One region of the Dactylosporangium sp. NPDC049140 genome, then DNA from elsewhere that is predicted to be linked to it. Evidence: riboswitches for the same ligand, from Rfam matches in the RefSeq annotation. Region 1 holds a riboswitch; each other region holds the start of a gene.

What was found. A riboswitch is a leader RNA that binds a small molecule or an ion and turns the genes downstream of it on or off. The one in region 1 is predicted to bind cyclic di-AMP.
Region 2: another riboswitch for cyclic di-AMP. It lies ahead of AB0B76_RS00725 (hypothetical protein); the one in region 1 lies ahead of AB0B76_RS13510 (NlpC/P60 family protein).
Region 3: another riboswitch for cyclic di-AMP. It lies ahead of AB0B76_RS28200 (NlpC/P60 family protein); the one in region 1 lies ahead of AB0B76_RS13510 (NlpC/P60 family protein).
Region 4: another riboswitch for cyclic di-AMP. It lies ahead of AB0B76_RS30310 (hypothetical protein); the one in region 1 lies ahead of AB0B76_RS13510 (NlpC/P60 family protein).

Annotation. Positions count from the first base shown of each region.
Region 1 covers NZ_JBEZDS010000006.1:286,804-292,651, forward strand. The annotation lists gene AB0B76_RS13490 (SpoIIE family protein phosphatase) at 1-141, opposite strand, end outside; gene AB0B76_RS13495 (alpha/beta hydrolase) at 145-951, opposite strand; gene AB0B76_RS13500 (DUF1269 domain-containing protein) at 1,110-1,616, shown strand; gene AB0B76_RS13505 (MFS transporter) at 1,677-2,777, shown strand; cyclic di-AMP (ydaO/yuaA leader) riboswitch at 2,895-3,052, shown strand; gene AB0B76_RS13510 (NlpC/P60 family protein) at 3,060-4,058, shown strand; gene AB0B76_RS13515 (pentapeptide repeat-containing protein) at 4,169-4,762, opposite strand; gene AB0B76_RS13520 (patatin-like phospholipase family protein) at 4,824-5,657, shown strand; gene AB0B76_RS13525 (hypothetical protein) at 5,743-5,848, shown strand, end outside.
Region 2 covers NZ_JBEZDS010000001.1:161,957-167,804, reverse strand. The annotation lists gene AB0B76_RS00730 (protein kinase) at 1-1,172, opposite strand, end outside; cyclic di-AMP (ydaO/yuaA leader) riboswitch at 1,532-1,675, shown strand; gene AB0B76_RS00725 (hypothetical protein) at 1,977-2,792, shown strand; gene AB0B76_RS00720 (FAD-binding oxidoreductase) at 2,870-4,303, opposite strand; gene AB0B76_RS00715 (sulfite exporter TauE/SafE family protein) at 4,682-5,458, opposite strand; gene AB0B76_RS00710 (rhodanese-like domain-containing protein) at 5,528-5,848, opposite strand, start outside.
Region 3 covers NZ_JBEZDS010000019.1:55,792-61,639, forward strand. The annotation lists gene AB0B76_RS28185 (AMP-binding protein) at 1-257, opposite strand, end outside; gene AB0B76_RS28190 (ABC transporter ATP-binding protein) at 254-1,021, opposite strand; gene AB0B76_RS28195 (ABC transporter ATP-binding protein) at 1,113-1,847, opposite strand; cyclic di-AMP (ydaO/yuaA leader) riboswitch at 2,149-2,310, shown strand; gene AB0B76_RS28200 (NlpC/P60 family protein) at 2,352-3,266, shown strand; gene AB0B76_RS28205 (methyltransferase domain-containing protein) at 3,322-4,104, shown strand; gene AB0B76_RS28210 (hypothetical protein) at 4,159-4,572, shown strand; gene AB0B76_RS28215 (sigma-70 family RNA polymerase sigma factor) at 4,738-5,661, opposite strand.
Region 4 covers NZ_JBEZDS010000021.1:129,848-135,695, forward strand. The annotation lists gene AB0B76_RS30295 (TetR/AcrR family transcriptional regulator C-terminal domain-containing protein) at 1-799, opposite strand, end outside; gene AB0B76_RS30300 (FAD-dependent monooxygenase) at 867-2,036, shown strand; gene AB0B76_RS30305 (diguanylate cyclase) at 2,116-3,660, shown strand; cyclic di-AMP (ydaO/yuaA leader) riboswitch at 3,731-3,873, shown strand; gene AB0B76_RS30310 (hypothetical protein) at 4,043-4,771, shown strand; gene AB0B76_RS30315 (hypothetical protein) at 4,848-5,129, opposite strand; gene AB0B76_RS30320 (SigE family RNA polymerase sigma factor) at 5,126-5,641, opposite strand; gene AB0B76_RS30325 (polyprenyl synthetase family protein) at 5,741-5,848, opposite strand, start outside.

The sequences.
Region 1 (5,848 bases):
CTGCTCGCGGCGGTAGCCGGTCCACTGCAGGAACGTGCGGTTCGCGCGCACGATGGTGCCGTCCGGCAGCAGCGTGAGGTACCCGCACGGCGCGCTGTCGTAGAGATCCTCGGCGTTCTCTTCGGGCAGCGGCTCCGCCACGCCTCAGCCCGTCCGGAGGAAACCGCTGATCGCGGCGAAGGTCTCCTCGGGCGCGCTGAGGTTCGGGCAGTGGCCGGTCGCGTCGAGCACGACCAGCGTGCTGCCGGGGATGTTGGCGTTGCAGTACGCGCCCACCTCACGCGGCGCGATGACGTCCTCGGAGCACTGCAGGATCAGCGTCGGCACGCTCACCTTGCCCAGGTCCGCGCGGTTGTCGGACCGGAACGTCACCTCGGCGAACTGCCGCGCGATGGCCGGATCGGTGCGGCAGAAGCTGTTCGTGAGCTCCTCGCCGAGGTCCGGGCGGCCGGCGCTGCCCATGACGACCGGGGCCATCGCCGTGGACCAGCCGAGATAGTTGCTGTCGAGGCTTTCGAGCAGCTCGTCGATCTCGTTCGCGCTGAAGCCCCCGTAGTAGCCCTCGTCGTCGATGTACCGCGGGGAAGGCCCGACGAGCACGAGCCCGGAGAACCGGTCCGGCTCGGCGTTCGCGGCCAGCAGGCCCATCATCGCGGCGACGGAGTGCCCGACGAACACGACCCCGTGCAGGTCGAGTTCGTGGAGGAGCTCCAGCAGATCGTCGGCGTAGCCGCCGAGGGTGGAGTACCGCTGCGGGTCGAAGGCCTTCAGGTCGGAGCCGCCGGCGCCGACGTGGTCGAAGAGCACGACGCGGTGTTCGCCGGCGAAGCGGGGCGCGACGAACCGCCACATGTTCTGGTCGCAGCCGAAGCCGTGCGCGAACACGATCGCCGGGGCGGCGGCGTTCTCGGGGCCGAGGAGCCGCACGTTGTTCCGCAGCACTGCGCTCACGGCCAGTGACGTTACTAGTGCCCGACGTGCGCGAACAAGGGGTCGGGCGGCTATTCCCCGCCTTCGGGGCGGCGGCGGTCATCTCCGCCGGGCGAGGCGGTCGGGCCGCGACTCGAAGACCGTTGCAGGGCAAGGACGGTCAACTAGGAGGAGGCACCATGAGTGAACTCGTGGCGATCGGCTATCCCGACCTGGCCACCGCGAACTCGGCCCGGGAAAGGATCATCGAGCTGCAGCGCCAGGGGCTGATCACCGTGCGCGACGCCGCGGTGGTCGAGGCCGGCCGCGACGGCAAGGTCAAGCTGCACCAGTCGACGAGCATGGCCGGCGTCGGGGCGGCCGGCGGGGCGCTGTGGGGCGGCCTCATCGGCCTGCTGTTCTTCGCCCCGTTCATCGGCATGGCGGTCGGCGCGGCCGCGGGCGGCGTCGCCGGCAAGTTCACCGACACCGGGGTGGACGACAAGTTCATGAAGGACGTCGGGTCGGCGCTCGAGCCCGGCAACGCGGCCCTGTTCCTGCTCGTCGACCAGATCACCGTCGACAAGGTCGTGGCGGAGATGGAGCCGTACCACCTCGGCGGCCGCCTCCTGCACAGCTCGCTCAGCAACGAGGCCGAGCAACGCCTGCGCGACGCGCTCGAGGCGGCCCGCCTGGCGCGGGTCTGACCGTTCGGCGGCCCCGGACCGGCGGTGTCCGATCCGGGGTTCGCCGATCGTCGTGATGGCGTGACCGTCATCGCCGTGTTCTTCCTCAACGGCCTCACGCTGTCGACGTACATCGTGCGGGCCCCTTCGTTCAAGGCCGGGTACCACCTCACCGACGGCCGCTTCGGCCTCGCCGGCCTGCTGTTCGCGCTCGCCGCCATCGCGTGCATGCAGCTCGTCGGCCCGCTCACCGCCCGCGTCGGCGCCCGGGCGATCCTGCGGGTCACCCTCGCCGTCATGCCGGTGCTGCTGGCCGGCCTCGCCGTCGCGCCCGGCCCGTGGTGGTTCACCGCCGGCACGGCGCTGCTCGGCGCGGTCCACGGCACCACCGACGCCGCGATGAACGCGCTCGCGGTCGCCGTCGAGCGCGGGGCGGGCCGGCCCATCCTCAACGGCTGCCACGCCGGCTGGAGCATCAGCGCGGTCGTGGCCTCGCTGTCCACGGCCGTCCTGGCCCACGCGGGCGTGTCGCTGGCCGTGCACGCGGTCACGGCGGGCGCTCTGCTCCTGGCCGCCGGTCTGGTACTCGGCCCACGCCTGCCGGACCCGCCGGGCGCCGCGGCGCCGTCGTCCCCGCGGGCCGCCTGGAGCCGCCCGCTGCTCGTGCTCGGCCTGACCGCGACGGCGCTCATGATCTGCGAGGGCGGCGCGCTCGGCTGGGGCGGCATCTTCCTGCACGACGTGCGGCACGCGACGCTCGGCCTTGCCGCGATGGGGATCACCGCGTACACCGGCGGCCAGACCCTCGGGCGGCTCACCGGCGACCGGCTCACCGCCCGCTGGGGGCCCGGCCCGCTGTTCCGCCTCGGCGTCGCCGTCGCCGCGACCGGCCTCGCGACCGCGGTGCTGGCCCCGCACCCGGGCGCCGCGGTGGCGGGGTTCGCCCTGACCGGCCTCGGCTCGTCGGTGCTGATCCCGCTCACCTTCAGCGCGGTGGGACGGCTGCCCGGCCCCGAGCCCGCGGTGCTCGTCGCCCGGCTGACCACCTTCATGTACGCCGGCATCCTGCTCGGGCCGGCGCTGATCGGCTGGTCGGCGGAGTTCGTCGGGCTGGCCGCCACGATGACGGCCCTGGTACCGCTGCTGCTCAGCGCCGCCTACGGATCTTTGAGTCTGCGTTAAGTGTTGCTTAGATCGGGGCCTGCGCGGTTCCGCCGCCGAGATGTTCTCGTTACGTTTGCTCCAGCCGGCCGGCAGTCGCCGCCCACCCCCTGGGCGGCCCGGGCCGGCGCCGCCGAGTCGTACGAAGGGCCTGGGAGCAGGCGCGACGCACGAGCCGGGGACCCACTTGGGGCTCGCCCCGTGGGGTGAATCCGCGCCCGTCAAGGTCGCGGTAGGGCGCACCTTCCTCCCGCCCGAACCCGTCAGCTAACCCGGTAGGCGGTCCGGAAGAAGGACGCTGCCGTGTTCAACGGACGAACGGCACTGCGCTCGCTCCTCATCGGGGTGGCGGTCGCGGCGATGGTCGCGCCGGCGTGTGCCGCACACGCCGACCCGACCCATGACGAGCTGCAGGCCCAGATCGACCAGGGCAACCGGGACCTCGAGCTCGTCGTCGAGCAGTACAACAAGATCAACGGCGATCTGGAGGCCACCCAGGCCTCGATCAAGCAGCTGGAGGCCGACCTCCAGCCGCTGCAGGCGAGCATGGACGCGGCCCGCGCCACCGCCGGCCAGATCGCGGTCAACGCCTACAAGACCGGTGGCAACCTCAACACCTGGTCGCTGATGCTCGGCGCCAGCTCCTCGGACGGGTTCTTCGACCGGGTCGGCACGCTGCAGCAGATATCCCGCAACCAGCAGGCGGACCTCGCCAAGTACACGACCGCGAAGTCCGGCGTCGACACCGAGCAGAAGCGCCTCAACGAGACCCTGGCGGCGCAGAGCCGGCAGAAGGCCGACATCGAGGGGCGGCGCAAGCAGATCGAGGGCAACATCGCCAAGCTCGACGAGATGCAGCGCAAGGCCGACGCCGCCGCGGCGGCCGCGGCCGCCAAGGCCAAGACGCCGACGAAGACCACGGCGTCGAACTCGAACCCGGGTCCGCCGCCGGCCGTCTCCGGCGCGGCGGGCAAGGCGGTCAACTACGCGTGGGCCCAGCTCGGCAAGAAGTACGTCTTCGGCGCCGCCGGCCCGAACACCTTCGACTGCTCCGGCCTGACCATGATGGCGTGGAACGCGGCCGGCGTCTCGCTGCCGCACAACGCCGCGCAGCAGTGGGGCAAGGTCCGGCACATCACGCGGAGCCAGCTGGCCCCGGGCGACCTGGTGTTCTACAACGGCCTCGGGCACGTGGGCATCTACATCGGCAACAACCAGATCATCCACGCGCCGAACAGCCGGACCGTGGTGAAGGTGGCCCCCATCGACATCGACTCGCTGTACGGCTACGGCCGCCCCTGACGGGTCGCATGTCACCACCGCAGCGGACCCCCGCTCCACCCCGGGAGGGATGACGAGCGGGGGGCCGTCCGGGCGCGCCCGGAGCCCCGATGGGCCTCCCCGCCTGCCGCTCAGGCGCCGAGGTGGCCCTCGCAGGTGCCGTCGGTGGACTTGGTGCCGTCGGGGCAGACCGAGTTCACCCACGACGTGCCGCCGAGGCGGGCGCCGGCCAGCCGGGCGCCGCGCAGGTTGGAGGCCTCGAACGTGGCCCCGGTCAGGTCGGCGCCGCGCAGGTCGGCCGCGGCCAGGTCGGTGCGCAGGAACGACACCGCGCGCAGGTCGGCGTCGCGCAGGGTCGCGTTCTGCAGGCCGACGTCGGTCAGTGAGCTGTCGCGCAGTACCGCGCCGCCCAGGTCGGCCCGGGTCAGCTTCACCTGGCTCAGCTGCGCCGAGCGGGCCGTGGCGCGGCTCAGGTCGGCGCCGTAGAGGTCGGCGCTCGTGATGGCCGCGTCCTGCAGCGTGGCCCGGTGCAGGTTGGCGCAGCGCAGCGGGCGGTCCAGGTCGAAGGCGGTGACCGTCCGGCCGCTGAGGTCGGCGGCGCTCGGGGTGGTGCAGCGGGGGCCGTGCGCCGGGTCCGGGCCGCCGCCGCCGTACCAGGTCAGGGCGGCCGCGGCGAGCCCGAGGCCGATGATCGACAGCCCGCCGACGGTCCGCGCGGTCGGCATGACTCGATCTTCCGCGCGTCCGGGCGGTGTGCCGGGTGAGCGGATGGGTTACCTTCCGGCAATGACGAAAGCGCTGGTGCTCGGCGGCGGCGGGATGACCGGTATCGCCTGGGAGTTCGGAGTCCTCGGCGGGCTGGCGCGCGCCGGGGTGGGAGTCGGCGACGCGGACCTCGTCGTGGGTACGTCCGCCGGTTCGGTGGTGGGCACCGTCGTGGCCGCCGGGATCTCCCTCGACGACGCGGTCGCCGCCCAGACCGCCGCCCCGGACCGCCCGGCCCCGGCCGTCGACATCGCGCCGGCCATCGCCGCGTTCGCGCTGCTCGCCGACCGGTCCCGCCCCCGCGCCGAGATCATCGCCGAGATCGGCGCGATGGCCCTGGCCGCGCCGACCGGCGACGAGCAGGCCCACGTCGCGCGCCTCGCCGCCCAGCTGCCGGTCGCCGACTGGCCCGACCGGGCCCTGCGCATCACCGCGGTGGACACCGACGGCGGCCGGTCCGCCGTGTTCGATCGTTCCGCGGGTGTACCCCTCCCGCTCGCCGTCGCCGCCAGCTGCGCGGTCCCGTGCGTGTTTCCGCCGGTCACCATCGACGGCCGGCGGTACATGGACGGCGGGGTGCGCTCGGGCACGAACGCGGACCTCGCCGAGGGTGCCGGCGCGCTGCTCGTCATCGCGCCCGTCGGCGGCCTGATCCGCCCGCTCATCGACCGCGAGATCGCCGCCACCGGCGCGGCGCGCAGCCTGGTGATCGAGCCCGACGACGCCGCGCTCGAGGCCTTCGGCCCCAACGTGCTCGACCCGTCCCGCCGCGCCGCCGCCGTCGAGGCCGGCCTGCGCCAGGGTGCCGCCCTCGCCGACGCGGTGCGCGCGGTCTGGAGCGATCGAACGCTGTAACTTTCCCGGTCAAGTCCCAGGACAACGGCCGTACGGTGGCGGCGCCGTTGCCCACCGTGGCCGCGCGATCCTACCGTCGCAGCGCATGAGCCACTTGAGAAGGGTCATCGCCGCGGCGGTGACGTCCGCCGCCGGTGTCTTGCTCGCCGTCGGCACCATGGCCGGCCCCGCCGCCGCGGCCGGGGCCGGGG
Region 2 (5,848 bases), on a different contig from region 1:
GTCGGTGTGTCACTCGGCGCCGCGCTCGAGGTGTCCGCGGTCGGCAGCGACTGCGTCGTGTCCGCGGGGGTGGGCGCCGCGGCTGGGTGGTCGGACCGGCTCGGGAGGGTCCCGAGCGCGAGCACGACAGTGGCGACGGCGAGCGCGCCGAGCGCCGCCAGCGCGATCCCGGCCGAGCGGCCCCGTCGCCGGGCGGCTGGTGTGGGCGGCTCGCCGAGCATGGGCAGGCTGCGCGTTGCCGGCCGCACCGCGGCGCGGCCGCGGATCGGCGCCTCGCCCCCAAGCGCGGCCGGTCCTTCGCCACGCGCGAAAGCGGCCGGTCCGGCGGCGTGCGCGAGCACAGCCGTTGCGGCCCCACCGGTCCCGCCGGCCAAAGCCGTGCGGACCTGCGCCGCGCTCGCCGGCCGGTCCGTTGCGCGTTTGGCCAGCAGCGCGCCGACCAGCCCGGCGAGTTGTGGCGGCAGGCCGGGCCGCAGGACCGCCACCGGTACCGCTGCCTGGTGCACCTGCTGCAACGCGATCTGCACCGGCGAGTCGGCGATGAACGGCGGGCGGCCGGTGAGCATCGCGTACAGCACGCAGCCCAGCGCGTACAGGTCGGTCCGGGCGTCCACGGGCTCGCCGAGGACCTGTTCCGGCGCCATGTACGAGCTGGTGCCGAGCACGGTGGCGGGGGCGGTCAGCGAGGTCTGCGCCCGGTCGGTGATGCGGGCGATGCCGAAGTCACAGACCTTCACCTGGCCCTCGTCGCCGATGAGGATGTTGGCCGGCTTCACGTCCCGGTGTACCACCCCGGCGTCGTGCGCGGCCGCCAAGGCGTCGCACACCTGCTCGGCGATGCGCACCGCACGCCGCGGATCCAGTGGGCCCGCGGCCAGCTCGTCGGCGAGGCTGTGCCCCTGGACCAGTTCCATCACGAGGTACGGCGTACGGTCGTCGACCCCCACGTCGTACACGGCCACGATGTTCGGGTGCGACAGCCGCGCAGCGGTGTGCGCCTCGCGCTCGAACCGCTCCGGCAGCGACGGATCGGCGCCGCCCTCGTCGTGCAGCATCTTCACGGCCACGGATCGGCCCAGGCGCCCGTCGACGGCCAGCCACACCTCGGCCATGCCGCCCCGGCCGATGACCGATCGCAGCTCGTACCGGCCGTTCAGCAGACGCCCTACCATCGCGCTCAACCATGACACAACCGCCCGGCTCAACCCACGGCGACGTCACGGTACGTCATGGTGGCAGACCGCTCGGTGTCCATCTGCCTCGGCGTCGCGGGCCCACAGTGCCGCGGTCTTGGACCTGCGGCGTATCGGTCGCGGCTGGGTCAAGGACGCCGAGGCCCCGAAGACGCCCGGCGGTAGGCGCATCGTCCTCACCGGCCACCTGCGCCACAGCGAGATCGTCGCGGCAAGCGGCAGAAGGCCCGGCTGCCGTGCGCACCTTGGCAGTTCCGTTTGGGGCTTCACCTGCGGTTATGCAGCCGATATGGTCTTGGGGTCCGCTGCGCCTGGCCGTCTCCGTTCGAGGTGACGACGCGGCGGGCCCGCCGAGTCGTGCTCGCACGAGCCGGGGAACCAAGCACAACTGGGGTGAATCCAAGCGGCCACGCGCCGCGAGGTAGGGCAATCCTCCCGCCCGAATCCGTCAGCTAACTCGGTAGGCGGCATCGGAAGGAGCATCGCGTGCAGACCCTCGCATGTCGCTATACCTCGACCCGCGGCCCCGGAGGCCGGCCGGCACAGCAAAGACGCCGTCTGGTCCGATAACCGTTCCGGCGCGCGTACCGGTCACACCCGCCTGCCCGGCACACCTCCCAACCGTCCCCTGTGGACGGTCGATGGCCCGTGCCCTCGCTCGTGCCGGCCGGAACTCCGGCGCCGCCGTCCGCCGCCCAGCAGCAGGCGCGTGCTGAGCAAGTCTGTCGAGGTAGTTCGTGAAGTACCGCTATCAGCACTGTCCGCCGGTCGTGAGGTCGCCTCATGCCGCCCGATGACACCGACGGGCAGCGACGCGCCGTGCCGCGCCGGCACCTCGCCCGTCACCGGCACCGCTACCGTCGCGGCCGCCACTCGGTGGCCCGCAAGGGGATCGGCGTGTCCTCGGCCGCGGTCATCGTCGCGTTCTCGGCGATCGGTGCGCTGTTCGTATCTGCATCGCCGGTCGACAGACCGGCCACCGTGGTCCAGGTCGACGCCGTGCAGCGGGGCGACAGCGGGCGGGCGGCGTACGCCGAGAACCGAGCATCCCGTGGCGGCGGGCGCACGGGCGACCAGCCGGCGGCTTCGGCTGGCGCGCAACCGAGTCAGTCGCCGGCGCCGAGCGCGACCGCCGCCGCACCGTCAACGGCCGCGCCATCGCCGACCGTCCACACTCCCGTAGGCGGGCTGACCCAGGCGGAGATGAACAACGCCGTTACGATCATCCAGGTCGGGCAGCAGTTGAACCTGCCGCAGCGCGCATTCGTCGTCGCGATCGCCACCGCGCTGCAGGAAAGCCATCTGCACAACCTCGCGAACTCCAACGTTCCGGAGTCGCTCAAACTCCCCAACGAGGGAGTCGGAAGCGACCACGACTCGGTCGGCCTGTTCCAGCAGCGGCCGAACTGGGGCACCGTCGCCCAGCTTATGAATCCGGCCGAGGCGGCACGCCGCTTCTACGCGGCGCTGGTGCAGGTCCAAGGCTGGGAACAGATGGCCGTCACGGTGGCGGCACAGACCGTGCAGGTATCGGCGTTTCCGGACGCCTACGCCCAATGGCAGGCCCTCGCCGGGCAGATCGTGAGCGCTGTCGCGTAGCGCGTGCCCCGCCGGGGCGCTGCGCAACGACATCCCCTCAGCCAAGTACAGCCGGCGGAGTTCCGCCCAGTCTTTTGTCAGCCGGTCGGCCGGATGTTGTTGTTGAGCCGGAAACGGTTGCCGGGATCGAAGTCCCGCTTGACCCGAGCCAGCCGGTTGAGATTCTCGCCGAACGCCGCGCGCCTGCTCGCGCTGTCCAGGTCCGGGTCGCCGTTGAAGTTGAGGTAAATGCCAGCCGCCGAGGGCAGGCCATTCACCTCGTTGAAGGCATCCCGCACCCACCGTACGTCGGCCTCGGTGTCGGCGGCGTCGGTCCAGTTGCCGTCGATGCTCACGATGTACGCCGCGCTCCTGTCGCCGAAGGCGGTGTCATGGATCCCCGGCCGCTGCACGGCGCCCCCCATCTGCGGCACGTGGACCATGGTGCGAGGATGCGGCCGCTCAAGTCCTCGGCGCAGCACCACCTCGAGCACGTCGTCGCCGAGCTCGCGGACGCCCACCGACTTCCAATAGCTGAGCAGCTGCCCCTTCGGGAACATCCAGTCCAAGAGCCGCTGTACGTCCCGGAACGGCATAGGCCCGCTGAGATCGGCGAGTGGCGTACCGAATTCGCCGATCGGTCTGAGGATCTTCATGGCTTCGTCGGGCGGACCCGCGTACACGGCCGCGGCGATGAATACGTCCCGGTCGTGCACCTCCGGCGGTAGCAGCGGCGAGGCCGGCATCGACCAGAACATGGCCCGGCCGGTGACCTCGTCCGGCAGGCCGGTTGTCCAGGCCCGCCAGGCCGGCAGGATCTCCTCAGCATCGGCCGCGGCGTACATCGCCAACCCGAACATGACGGTCGGTCCGACCGGATGCGCATGGAACTCGAAGGCGGTGACAACGCCGAAGTTGCCGCCGCCGCCGCGAAGTGCCCAGAAGAGCTCCTCGTGCTCGGTCCCGCTGGCCCGAAGGAGCGCACCGTCGGCCGTGACGATCTCGGCGGCGGCGAGGTTGTCGCAGCTGAGGCCGTACTTGCGCTGCAACCAGCCGAGTCCACCGCCCAGCGTCAGGCCGGCGACACCGGTCGTCGACACGACGCCGCCGGGAACGGCCAGGCCGAACACCTGGGTCTCCCGGTCGACGTCTCCCCAGGTCGCCCCGCCCTGGACGCGAACGAGCCGTTCGGCGGGGTTCACCCAGACACCCCGCATCGCCGAGAGGTCGATCATCATGGCCTCGTCGCAGGCGCTGTGCCCCGCGATCCCGTGGCCACCGCCTCGCACGGCGACCAGCAGATCGCGTTCGCCCGCGAGGTTCACCGCGTCGATCACGTCCGCCGCTCCCGAGCACCGGGCGATGAGCCCGGGGCGCCGTTTGAACATGCCGTTGTGCACGACACGACTCTCGTCATACCCGGGATCATCCGGTGTGATGAGCCGACCCTGGAAGGCCGCGCGAAGTGCATCGAGCCGCTTGTCGGTGACGGCCGTTTCGCCACCGTTGAGCCTGCGGAGTCGCACCGTCATCGCTGAACCATCACCCGCAATCCGGGCCCTAAACGACCGGGCCCGGGTGACCGCCGTCCCCGCGAGCGTCGCGGCCGGCATCGGCGCCCACGATGTTCGTGCCGCCGACGCCGGCGGCCATCGAGACGACGCTGTGTCGCCGGAAATCCACAGTGGATTCGGCTGTGTTCGCCGCGTGCGACCGGGACGCCTGTACGGCCACCCGAATCCTCGGCAGCGGATGTTCGATCATGGGCGGGTTGATCGAAGTCGTCCCGTGGTCGTCCGGGCGACTGTCCGGGCGACCGGCACACGACTTCGATCACGACGGCGCGGCGAGCGCCGGGTGCCGGGATCTCACGCCGACAACCACACATCCCGGCCCCTCGTTACCTGGAGTCAGGCCGCGGCCGGATTGACGACCGCTTGGATGGCGACGAACGCGGCAACGGCAAACACGAGGTAGGCGAACCCGCGCTGCAACCTGCGGGTCGGCAGACGGTTGGCGATCCGAGCGGCGGCCAGAGAGCCTGTGATGGCGGCGGCGATGAATGCCGCGGTGATGCCGTAGTCGATGGGGGCCTCGCCGGCGTGGGCGGCGAAGCCGGCGGCTGAGTTGATGACGATGATGAGCAGTGAGGTGGCTACGGCGGTGGGCATGGTCAGCCCGAGCAGCAGGATGAGGGCGGGGATGATGAGGAAGCCGCCGCCGACGCCGAACAGACCGGTGAGGAAGCCGACGGCGAGCCCGGCGGCGATGGATTTGGGTAGACAGCCGCGCCAGTTGATGCCGCCGCCGGGCAGGGCGCAGTCGCCGCCGGAGTCGTCGGTGTCGCGCAGCATCCGTAGTCCGGCGGTGATCATGAGGGCGGCGAAGCCGACCAGCACGAAGCGGGGGTCGAGGAGCCGGTTGACGGCGGCGCCGGCAAAGGCCGCTGCGGCGCCGGTGCCGCCGACGATGCCGGCGATGCGCCACTGCACCAGGCCCGCCCGTAGGCGAGGGAGCAGGGCGGTGGCCGACGAGATGCCGACCACGAGCAGCGAGGTGGGCACGGCGGCGGCCAGGGTGAGGCCGGCGCCGTAGACGAGGGCGGGGACGGCGAGGATAGAGCCGCCAGTGCCGAGCAGGCCGAGCAGAATGCCGATGAGAGCGCCGAACCCGATCGCGGCGATCATGCCTGGCCTCGTCCCGGCCGGCCCGCACCGGCTGACCGGGAGCACGTGCTGGGCTGGCATGGCATGGCTCTACCGCCGGTCCGTGACCAGGGCGGTGACGACCTGGTCGAGGCCGGTGCGAGGGCCGCGGTTGTACGGCAGTTTAGCCAGCATCATGCCCATGGCACAGGTGTTGGTCAGCGCGGCGAAGGTGAGGCCGGCACCGACGAGCGCGGCGATCCACTTCAACGGTTCGGCCACAGTGCTGGCGAGCACGGCGAGCAGGACGATGCTGCCGGCGACGAGTCGCACCTGTCGCTCGAGGTCCCACCGTGGGGTGCCAGCCGTTACGGGTGCCTGAGCTGTCTGCCAGGCGGTGATGCCGCCGGCGAGGACCCGCAGGTTCGGCAG
Region 3 (5,848 bases), on a different contig from region 1:
TAGAGCCCGACGGTCGCGGCCCGCAGCGCCACCGTGGCCACGTCGGCGTATAGCCACTCGGGCCGGTTCTCGGCCAGGATCGCGACGCGGTCGCCGGGGCCGACGCCGAGCCCGCGCAGCGCGTGCGCGACCGACTGCGCCGCGTCCCAGTACTGCCGCCAGGTGATCTCGCGCCAGATCCCGCGGTGCTTCTCCCGCAGGGCGACCGCGTCCGGGGTCCGGCCGGCCCGGTCGCGCACGAGGGTGGCGATCGTCATTTCGTCTCCCCCAGGTACGCCCGGATCACGTCCGGGTTCTGCTGGACCTCTTTCGGGGTGCCGCACGCGACCGGCACGCCGAAGTCGACCACCAGCACCCGGTCGGCGAGGTCCATGACCAGGCCCATGTCGTGCTCGACGAGGATCATCGGGATGCCCAGCTCGTCGCGGATGTCGAGGATGTACCGGGCCATGTCCTCGGTCTCCTCGAGGTTCATCCCGGCCACCGGCTCGTCCAGCAGCAGCAGCCGCGGCTCCATGGCCAGGGCCCGGCCGAGCTCCACCCGCTTCTGCACGCCGTAGGGCAGCAGCCCGACCGGCATCCGGCGCCACTGGGCGAGCTCGAGGAAGTCGACGATCTCCTCGACCCGGGCCCGGTTGGCCAGCTCCTCGCGGCGGGCCCGGCCGAGCCAGGCGATGGCGGCCAGGGTGCCGTAGCGCATGTGGTGGTGCCGGCCGAGCATCAGGTTCTCCACGACCGTGAGCTGGCGGAACAGCTCGACGTTCTGAAACGTGCGGGCGACGCCGAGCCGGGCCACCCGGTCCGGGCGCGCGCCGGTGATGTCGGTGTCGCCGAGCAGGACCCGGCCCTCCTGCGGGCGGTACACCCCGGAGATCACGTTGAAGATGGACGTCTTCCCGGCGCCGTTGGGGCCGATCACGGCGAAGAGCTCGTCGGCGCCGACGGTGAAGTCGACCCCGTTGATGGCCTTGACCCCGGCGAAGCTCAGCCGCACGTCACGGAACGTCAGCACGTCGCTCATGCCGTCACCTCCGCCTCGCATAGGGAACGGCAACGGCATGACGAGAGCTGAGCTTCATGATGAGCGGCCCCTCCGCTCCGCTCCGGACCGCTCATGACAGCCACCGCTTGCGGCGCTTGTAGTGCTTGACGTCGCGGAACGAGTGGGCCGCGTGCGAGCCGAGGTAGAACTCGCGGATGTCGTCGTCGGCGAGCAGCTCCGCGGCCGGCTTGTCGAGCACGACCTTGCCGTTCTCCAGCACGTAGCCGTGCTCGGCCACGGACAGCGCCATTGTCGCGTTCTGCTCGACCAGCAGCACGGCGGTGCCGGCCCGGTTGATCTCCACGATCAGGTCGCGCACCTGCTCGACCAGGCGCGGGGCCAGGCCCAGGCTCGGCTCGTCCAGCAGCAGGTAGGCCGGGTCGGACATGAGCGCCCGGCCCATCGCGAGCATCTGCTGCTCGCCGCCGGAGAGGTACCCGGCGACGGCGCCGCGCCGCTCCTTGAGCACAGGGAAGAGCGTGTACATGCGCTCCATCACCTCGGCCGCGCCGCGGCGGCGGGTGTGGGCTCCCAGCCGCAGGTTCTCCTCGACGGTGAGCTCGGCGAAGGTGCGCCGGCCCTCCATGACCTGGCTGATCCCGCGCCGGACGATGGCGGCCGGGCGCAGGCGGTGGATGGGCCTCTCGCCGAGGGTGACGCTGCCGCGGGTGACGGCCCCGTCGTGCACGCCGAGCAGCCCGGACAGAGCCCGCAACAGCGTGGTCTTGCCGGCGCCGTTCGCGCCGAGGAGGGCGACGATCCGACCCTCCGGGACGTCGAGGCTCACGCCCCGTAACACCAGCATCACATCGTCGTAGACGACCTCGAGGTTCTGGACCCGTAGCACGTTGCGGACCCCCGAACTATTTGCACCGGCGGTGTAAGAAGTTACGTGTATTTAACCCGCTCCAGAGGAGGAATCAAGTCCCGAATTCGTAACCGTCCGGCACCAAAGTCACGGTGTGGTACCGCCGATGAACCGGCAGTAATCCGGACTTTTAGGTTATTAGATATCGAGGGGGGCGCACGCCTTCCGCCCGAGGGGTGATCACGTTAAGTTAGGCCCTGGCCTGCTCGGCAGTCCGCCGTCCACCCCGGATGGCGCCGGGCAAGCGCCGCCGAATCGAACCCGCGCGCACCCGCCTCCGGGCGCGCGCGTCGAACCGGGGACCCACGCAATTCGGGGTGAATCCGCGACGCTGCGGTAGGGCGCTTCTCTTCCCGCCCGAACCCGTCAGCTAACCCGGTAGGCGGTTGGTGCAGAAGGGTCTACCCTCCCTTGTCCACTGGACATCGTGCCCGCCGGTCGGTGCTGCGGACCCTGCTGATCGGGTTCCTGTCACTCGCCGTGCTCGCACCCGCCACGGTCGCGCACGCCGACCCGACGCTGGCCGAGATCGAGGCCCAGCTCGACAAGCAGAACAAGGACCTCGAGGCCACGATCGAGTCGTGGAACAAGCTCAACATCGACATCGCCGACTCGCAGGCGAAGGCCGCCGACCTCGAGAAGCACGTGGCCGCGGCCAACGACGGCGTTCAGGCGATCGCGATCGAGGCGTTCAAGAGCAACGGCAAGCTGCGCAACCTCAACGCCATGCTGAACGCGACGTCGTCGGGCTCACTGATCGACCAGATGTCGATGCTGCAGCAGATCACGCATCAGCAGCAGAAGAGCATCGAGGAGTACCGGGCGGCCAAGACCACCCTGGACCAGACGATCGCGACCCAGAACACGCAGAAGGCCGACTTCGAGAACCAGCGCAAGCAGATCGAGGGCGATGTCAAGAAGCTCGAAGACCTGCAGAAGAAGGCCAAGAACGCCGGCAGCACCAAGGTCACCGGGGCGAACTACAACCCGGGCACCCTGCCGGCCGTCTCCGGCAACGCCGGCACCGCAGTGAACTACGCCAAGAGCAAGCTCGGCAAGCCCTACGTGTACGGCGCCGCCGGTCCGAACTCGTTCGACTGCTCCGGCCTGACGATGGCCGCATGGGCGGCCGCGGGCGTGAGCCTGCCACACAACGCCGCCAGCCAGTGGAGCAAGGTGGCCCACATCCCGCGCAGCGCGCTGGCCCCGGGCGACCTCGTCTTCTACAACGGCCTCGGCCACGTCGGCATCTACGTCGGCAACGACACGATCATCCACGCGCCGCACACCGGTGACGTCGTGCGGTATGCATCGGTAAGCGTCGACAGCATCTACGGGTACGGCCGCGTCAAGTAACGCCGCTTCTCGAAGGGCCGCTCTTTTCGAAGGGCGGCCCTTCATCATTGGCACCATGGCTTCCTGGGACCCTCAGCAGTACGAGCGCTTCGCCGAGGAGCGCGCCCGGCCGTTCCGCGAGCTCGTCGCCCGCATCCCGACGACCTCCGCGGTCGCCGTCGTCGACGTGGGCTGCGGCCCCGGCACGATGACCGCGACGCTCGCCCAGCGCTGGCCCGACGCGGCGGTCCTGGGCCTGGACTCCTCGCCGTCGATGATCACGGCCGCCGATGAGCGCCGCACCGCCCAGCTGACCTTCCAGCTCGCCGACGCGGCCGAGTGGCGGCCCCAGCGCGGCTCCCTCGACGTCATCGTGGCCAACGCCTCGCTGCAGTGGGTCGACGACCACGAGACGCTACTGCCGCGCTGGGCGGCCGCGCTGGACGACGGCGGCACCCTCGCGTTCCAGGTGCCGAGCCCCGGCTTCGACCCGGGCCTGGCCGGCGTGGCCGCCCGGGAGCGGTGGGCGCCCGGGCTCGCGGGCGCGCTGGGGGCGACCGGGCCGCGCTCGGCGACACCGGTGCTCCACGCGGCCGAGTACGTGCGGCTGCTCTCCGCGGCCGGGCTCACCGTCGACGCGTGGGAGACGACCTACTACCACGTGCTGCCGGGCGACGACCCCGTGTTCGAGTGGTTCAAGGGCACCGGGCTGCGCCCCTACCTCGACGCACTGTCGGGCGAGGACCTCGAGGAGTTCAGTGCGGACATCCGGACCGAACTGCGGCGGCTGTACCCGCGCGAGCCGTTCGGCACGATCCTGCCCTTCCCGCGCCTCTTCGTGGTCGCCCATCGGCCATGATCCGCGTCGGGTGGTTTACATCTCGGCGGGCCCGGCGTTCCTACGCTGGCGCGCGTGAGCAAAACCTGGAAGATCGTTATCTTCAGCGCGATCGGCGCCTTCCTGCTGTGCTGCGGCGGCGGCGCGGCCGGGCTGTACTTCATCGTCAACAGCGCCACCAAGGCGCCCAAGGCCGCGGCCGGGGACTTCCTGACCGCCCTCGAGTCGGGTAGGACGCAGGCCGCCTACGACATGCTGTGCGCCTCGGCGCAGCGGCAGTACGGGCCGGAGGCCTTCGACACGTACGTCAAGAAGGACCCGGTCACCGGGCACGACCTGGACTGGGGCGGCTCCTACAGCAACGTCAACGGCACCGAGACGGCGTCGATCGGCGCCAGCGTGACGTACAAGAGCAGCGGCAAGTCCAAGCACACGTTCGAGATGCTCAAGGAGAGCGGGGCGTGGAAGGTGTGCGGCAACCCGTACTAGGAGCAGGCAAAGGCCCCGGGTCTATCGACCCGAGGCCTTTCGCCGTCTTGAGTTGGGTTGTCTTGGCTAGGTGGCTCGCCGTTGGCTGGCCGGCCTGTCGGTTGGCTAGGCGGCCTGTCGGTTGGCTAGGCGGCCTGTCGGTTGGCTAGGCGGCCTGTCGGTTGGCTAGGCGGCCTGGAGCCCCTCGGCCCGGGCCAGCTCGCGCAGCCGGCCGAGCGCCTGGATCTCCAGCTGGCGGATGCGCTCGCGGGACAGCGAGAACCGCGAAGCGACCTCGGTCAGCGAGTGCTCGCGGCCGTCCTCGAGGCCGTAGCGGGCCCGCATGATGCCGGCCGAACGGTCGTCGAGGTGGTTGAGCAGGCCCTCGATCCGCTGCCGCTCCAGCGCGGCCAGGACCACATCCTCCGGCGACGGGGCGTCGGAGTCCGCGACCAGGTCGCCCAGGTTGGTGTCGCCGTCGTCACCCACGGGGGTGTCGAGCGACACGGTGTCCTGCGACCAGCGCATGAGCTCGTGCACCCGCTCGACGGGCACCCCGAGCGCGGTGGCCAGCTGCTCCGGCTCCGGGTCGTTGCCCAGCTCACGGGTGAGCTGCCGCGCGACGTTGCGCATGCGGTTGACGTCCTCGACGAGGTGCACCGGGAGCCGGACCGTGCGCTCCTGCTGCGCGATCGCCCGGCTGATCGCCTGGCGGATCCACCACGTCGCATATGTCGAGAACTTGTATCCACGCACGTAGTCGAACTTCTCGACGGCCCGCACGAGGCCGGTGTTGCCCTCCTGGATCAGGTCGAGCATCGGCATGCCGGACCGCACGTAACGCCGCGCGATCGACACCACGAGACGCAGGTTGGCCCGGATGAACCGGTCCTTCGCCCGCTCGCCGTCCGCCACGAGGCGGTGCAGCTCCGCGGCCGTCACGCCGTCGGGGATCTCGTCGCTGTCGAGTAGGTGCTCGGCGTAGAGCCCAGCCTCGACCGCCTTGGACAGCTCGACCTCAGAAGCGGCGTCGAGCAGCGGCGTGCGGGAGATCTCATGCAGGTACACGCCGACCAGGTCACGCTCCTCGGCGCCTGTGTCGGTTCGCATCTCCACTTTCACGTTCTCCACCTTCGGGCCCCTCCCCGCTCCATCCTTCGCCTTCCCCGTTCCACCCTGCTAAAACGGGTGCCCCCCGGGTATGCCCCCTACACAACAGTCAAAGCGCCTTCCGAATTCCGCCCTCAGGGGCGATTCGGTGACGACCCCTGAGAGTTGCACCACTTACCTAGACGCT
Region 4 (5,848 bases), on a different contig from region 1:
GCCGGGTGAAGGCCGGGAACGCGCCGCCGGCCGTGATGCGCGCGAACCGGGCCTCCTGGGCCGTGAACCACTCGACGTTGTCCACGCCCGTGTCCTGCTCGGCGTTCGCCTCCCACTCCAGGTTCACCGCCGTGCCGCGGACGTGGCTGGCCAGCATCATCGTGGCGTGCATGGCCACCGGCAGGGCCATCCCGGCCCGCTCCAGGGCGGCCAGGTTCCACTCCGTGTGGGCCATGGCCCGCTCGGCCATCGGCGGGCGGGTGAACGACATCACCTCGGCCACCCACGGGTGACGCCGGTACACGCCCCACTGCAGCCGCGCGGACGTCGCCAGGCTCGCGCGCCAGCCGGTGGACGGGTCGGGGCCGGGCAGCGGGGCCTCGGCGAACGCCGCGTCCGTCATCAGCAGCAGCAGCTCCTCCTTGCCGGCGACGTGGCGGTACAGCGTCATGGTCGGCATCCCGAGCGCGGCGGCCAGGCGGCGCATCGACAGCGCGGCCAGGCCGTCGGTGTCGGCGAGCCGGATCGCGGTCGCCACCAGCCGGTCCGCGGGGGAGGGCGCCGCGGACGCGCGGGCGCGGGGGCGGCGCGCCACCACGGTGCCGATGCCGGGCTGGGGCTCGACCAGGCCCTCCTGGCGCAGCGAGGTCAGCGCCTTCGTGGCCGTCGCCATGGCCACGCCGTAGGTCCGCATGAGCTCGCGCGTGGACGGGACGCGGTCGCCCGGGCGCAGGTCGCCCGCGGCGATGGCGGTGCGGATCCGCGCGACGATGCGCTGGGAAGGGGGCTCGGGCTGCACTAGTGCACACCCTACCGTCGCTCGCGCATCGTTGAGCGCCCGGACGCGGTGTTCGTACGGTGTACGCATGACGAGGGTACTGATCTGCGGCGCGAGCATCGCCGGGAACGCCGTGGCCGCGCCGCTGGCCCGCGCCGGGTGCGAGGTGACGGTCGTCGAGCGGGCGCCGGGGATCCGGGCCGGCGGGTACGCCGTCGACATCCGCGGGGTGGCGCTCGAGGTCGCCGAGCGCATGGGACTCGCGGCGCCGGCGCGGGAGTGCGGTACCGACACCGAAGGGACGAGCTTCGTCGACCGCAGCGGCCGGCGGATCGCCACGCTGCCGCTCGGGTTCGGGGTGCTCGACCCCGCCGACATCGAGATCATGAAGGGCGACCTCACCCGGCTGCTGCACGCGGAGGTGCCCGCGGGGGTCGAGTGGATCTTCGGGGACGCGGTGGCCGAGGTGCACCGGGGCGACACCGTGACGGTCCGGCTCGCGAGCGGCGGCGTGCGGGAGTTCGACTACGTGGTCGGCGCCGACGGCATCCATTCGCGCATCCGGGAGCTGGCGTTCGGGCCTTCGCAGCGGTACCTGCACCACCTCGGCAGCGTCAGCGCGGTCTTTACGGCCCCGAACGAACTGGGCATCGAGCGCTGGCAGCTGGTGCACTCGATGCCGGGCCGGGTGGTGAGCGTCAAGACCGACCGGGGCTCAGACACGGTGAAGGTGACGCTGCTGTACGGCGGCCCGATGCCCCCGCGCGACCGCGCCGAGCGGGTGCGCGGCGTCGAGGCCGCGTTCGCCGGGGCCGGGTGGGTCGTACCGCGGCTGCTGGAGCTGATGCGGGCCGCGCCCGACCTCTACGTGGCGCCGAACGCCCAGGTCAGGATGCCCGGCTGGACGGCCGGGCGGGTCGCGCTCGTCGGCGACGCCGGCTACGCCCCCTCCTCGCTCACCGGGCAGGGCACCGGCATGGCGCTCGTGGGGGCGTACCTGCTGGCCGGGCTCATCGCGCGGAACGGGGACCTGTCCGGGTACGACCGCGACCTGCGCGAGTTCGTCGACGTCAACCAGCGCGCCGCGCTCACGCCGGCCCGGGCCTTCGCGCCGAAGTCCGACCTCGCCGTGCGGCTGCAGCACCTCAGCATCCGCATGCTGCCGTACCTGCCGGGGCGGAACCTCATGATCGCGGCGATGACCCGCGAGGCGCGCCGCGCAGCGGGCGCCCTGACACTGCCCGCAGTAATCTCCTGACCCCAAAGGGTTTACTTCAGATCCGGTTTGATGCGTCGATGTAGGGGTGCAAGGTCGGCCGGACCCGGGTAGGCGCGCGATGGGTGATCGTGATGCGGCGATGGCCGCCATCCGCTCCGTGTACCTCATCACCGGCCGCATCAACACCGGCACCACGCTCGCCGAGACCCTCCAGCTGATCGTGGACGCGGTGGTCGACGGCATCGGGTTCACCGTCGCCGTGGTCAACTACCTGCACCCCGAGGGCGAGTACGAGGCGGTCGCGCTCGCCGGCTCCGAGGAGGCGCGCGCGACGCTGCTCGGGGCGCGCTACCCGGCGGAGGTGCTCGACGAGTACCTCGAACGCGCGGAGGCGTGGGGGCAGCTGCGGTACCTCCCGCACGAGCGGCACAGCGCCCACATCCACTCCTGGGTGCCCGACGAGGTGCCCGGCGGCGACGGCGTGCCCGAGGAGGAGCGCTGGCACCCGCTCGACGCCCTGTTCGCGCCGCTGCGGGCGCCCGACGGCGAGCTGGTGGGCATCCTCGGCGTCGACCTGCCCGCCGACGGGCGCCGGCCCGGGCCGCTGCAGCGCGAGCTGCTCGAGATGCTCGCCGCGCAGGCGGGCATCGCGATCAACAACGCCAACCTGGTCGAGGCCCTGCAGCGGGAGCGCCGGCATCTCGCGGCCAGCGAAGAGGCCTTCCGGCTGGCGTTCACCGGCGCCGGCAGCGGCATGTGCATGATCGGCGTCGACGGCGCGACCCAGGCCCGGCTGACCCGCGTCAACCCCGCCCTGTGCGAGCTGCTCGGCCGGGCCGAGGCCGAGCTGCTCGACCGGCCCGTCGCCGACCTGCTGCACCCCGACGACCTCGACCTGGCCCGGCTCGCCTTCGCCGCCGCGACGACCGGCAAGGGCATCCCGGTGCGCGACTACGAGATCCGCTGCGTGCGCGGCGACGGCGCCGTGATCTGGGTCGCCACGACGCTCTCGCTCGTGGCCGGGCCGCCCGCCTTCGGCATCCTGCAGGTGCAGGACGTCACCGGGCGCAAGGCCGCCGAGGCCGACCTGGTGCGCCGCGCGTCCCGGGACCCGCTCACCGGCCTGGCCAACCGCGACGCCCTGGCGTCCCCGCTGGCCGCCGCGGTGCGCCGCGCCCGCGCCGGACGGGGCGACAGCGCGCTGCTCTTCTGTGACCTCGACGACTTCAAGTCGGTAAACGACACGCTCGGCCACGACGCCGGGGACGCGGTGCTCATCGCCGTGGCCCAGCGGCTGTGCGCGCTCGTGCGGCCCAGCGACACCGTGGCCCGCCTCGGGGGCGACGAGTTCGTGGTGCTGGCCGAGGACCTGGCCGGCCTCGACGCGGCCGGGGTGGCCGCGCTCGTCGACCGGATCGAGCGCGCGGTCTCGGCGCCGGTGGTGCACGACGGGCACGTGCTGCGGGTGCGGGTCAGCGTCGGGGCGGCCGTGATCGATGCCACGGCGGGGGATGCGGGCGCGGCCCTGCGAACCGCCGATCGGGCGATGTACCAGGTGAAAGGCCACCGTCACGGGCGCGGGGCGGCCGATCGGGTGATAGCGCACGGTGAGCATTTCGGTGCGCCGGGTGGTATGCCATTGCTCCGGCTGGCCGAGGGCTGAACGGCCGGTTAGTGTCGGGTGGTCTGCCGCGGTCGACGCACCCCGAACAGCGGGGTCACCGCGCAGGCGCCGTCGAGCCGCGCCGTCCACTTCGGCGTCGCGGGCCGGGGACCCATCGCAGTCCTTGGGGTGTATCCGTGACCGAGTCACGGTAGGGCGAATCCTCCCGTCCGAACCCGTCAGCTAACCCGGTAGGCGGCACCGGAAGGAGAACCACGCGTGCTCGTCGACGCCCTGTGTCGTCTGTCTCCCGGACGGGTGATCGCCAGGACCTGAGCCTGGCCTGTCACACCCGTTGACCGTTCGCCGCCGCCGCGCGATCCCTTTGGCACCACGGGATCGTGCCGATGGCGCGCGCCCGCATCCGTCCGAGGAACCCATCTTGCTGAAACCGCTGTCGCTCAAACCGTTGCCACGCCAGTTCCAGCCCCGGCATCGCCGGGCCCTGCAACCCGTCAAGCCCGTGGTCGTGTCGGCCGTCATCCTGTCCGCAACGCTGCTCGCGTCCGGCTCGGCCGGCCGCTCCGCCGCCGGCCCGCCCGGTTCGCCGGTCGCCGTCGCCGCGGCCCCCGCGCCCGCCTACGCCCGGGACGCCTCGCTCGTCGTGACCGAGCTCGACGGGCAGGCCACGCTCGGCGACGCGCCCGCGCCGGCCACCCCGCCGCCGCCCGCCCCGCCGCGGCCGGTCGCCGGGCTGGACCAGACCCAGATGAACAACGCCGCCGCCATCGTCAAGCAGGGCCGCGCCCAGGGCGTGCCGGACAAGGGCCTCGTCGTCGCGGTGGCCACCGCGATGCAGGAGAGCGACCTGTACAACGTGGCGAGCCCGACCGTCCCGTCCTCGATGAAGCTGCCGCACGACGCCGTCTCGACCGACCACGACTCGATCGGGCTGTTCCAGCAGCGTGCGAGCCAGGGCTGGGGCAGCGTGCCGGAGCTCATGGACCCGGCGCACTCGGCGATGCTGTTCTTCAACGCGCTCGGCCGGGTGCCGGGCTGGCAGGGGATGAGCGTCACGGGTGCCGCGCAGGCGGTGCAGCGCTCCGCGTTCCCGGGGGCGTACCAGAAGCACGCCGACCGGGCCGAGCAGGTGGTCGCGGCGATCGCCTGATCTGTGTTTCCGGGCTGCCGCGGCGTCCGTCGCTGGTCCGGACCGTAACTCCCGTGGCCTCACCGTCCGCCGTTGGTCACGGCGGTGACCGGCCGTCCCGGCCGGTGGCCGGTGAGGGTTCGGGTGGGGAAGCGGCCGGTACCGGGGTCGCCGCCGGTGCCGGTGGGGCCGGGGCCCGGGGTGCGTTGAGGGCGAGCGTCGTCACGACGGCCAGCGCGAGCGCCGCCGAGCCGCCGGCGACCGCGGTCCGCCGAAGACGGCGCCGGCGGCCGTCGGCGACCACGCGGGCCAGGTCGACGCGGGAGGCCGGGGCCTCGTCACCGCCGTGCATGAGGCGCCGCAGCTGCCGGTCGTTCATCGTGGCCTCCTCGCGTCCAAAGGGTCCTCGAGCAGGCGCCGCATCGTGGCGAGCGCGGCCGAGGTCTGGCTCTTGACCGTGCCCGGGGCGCAGCGCAGGACCCGCGCGGTCTGCTCGACGGACATGTCGCAGAAGAACCGCAGCACCAGTACCGCGCGCTGGCGGTGCGGCAGCCGCGCGAGCGCCGCGTGCAACTCCAGCCCTTCCGGTACACCTTCCAGCGCGACGTCCTCGGCGCACCGCTCCGGCAGCCGGTCGACGGGCGACTCCCGGGCCGCCCAGCCGCGGCGCCGCTCGTCGATGAAGCGGTGGACGAGGACCGTGCGCACGTACGCGTCGACGTTCTCGGCCCGCCGGATGCGCCGCCAGCGCACGTACACGTCGGTCAGGGTGCGCTGGACGATGTCGTCGCCGCGGGTCCAGTCGCCGCACAGCAGGTACGCGGCGCGGCGCAGTCCGGGCAGTCGTTCCCGTACGAACTCGTGAAACTCATCCTCGATGGCGTCGGCCATACCCCTTAGGCGTAGGCGGGGCCCGGAACGGTTCGGCGGGTCTTGTGCTTGACCGCGCGGCCGAGCGGCCCTTGTGCTTTATCGCGCGGGTCTGGTGCTTTACCGCGGGGTTGCGGTGGCTCGGCGGGCCAGGGCGACCAGCTCGGCCACGGCGGCGGGGGAGGGCGAGGCGAGATCGAGTGTGAGCAGCGCCTGGGAGAGCAGCTC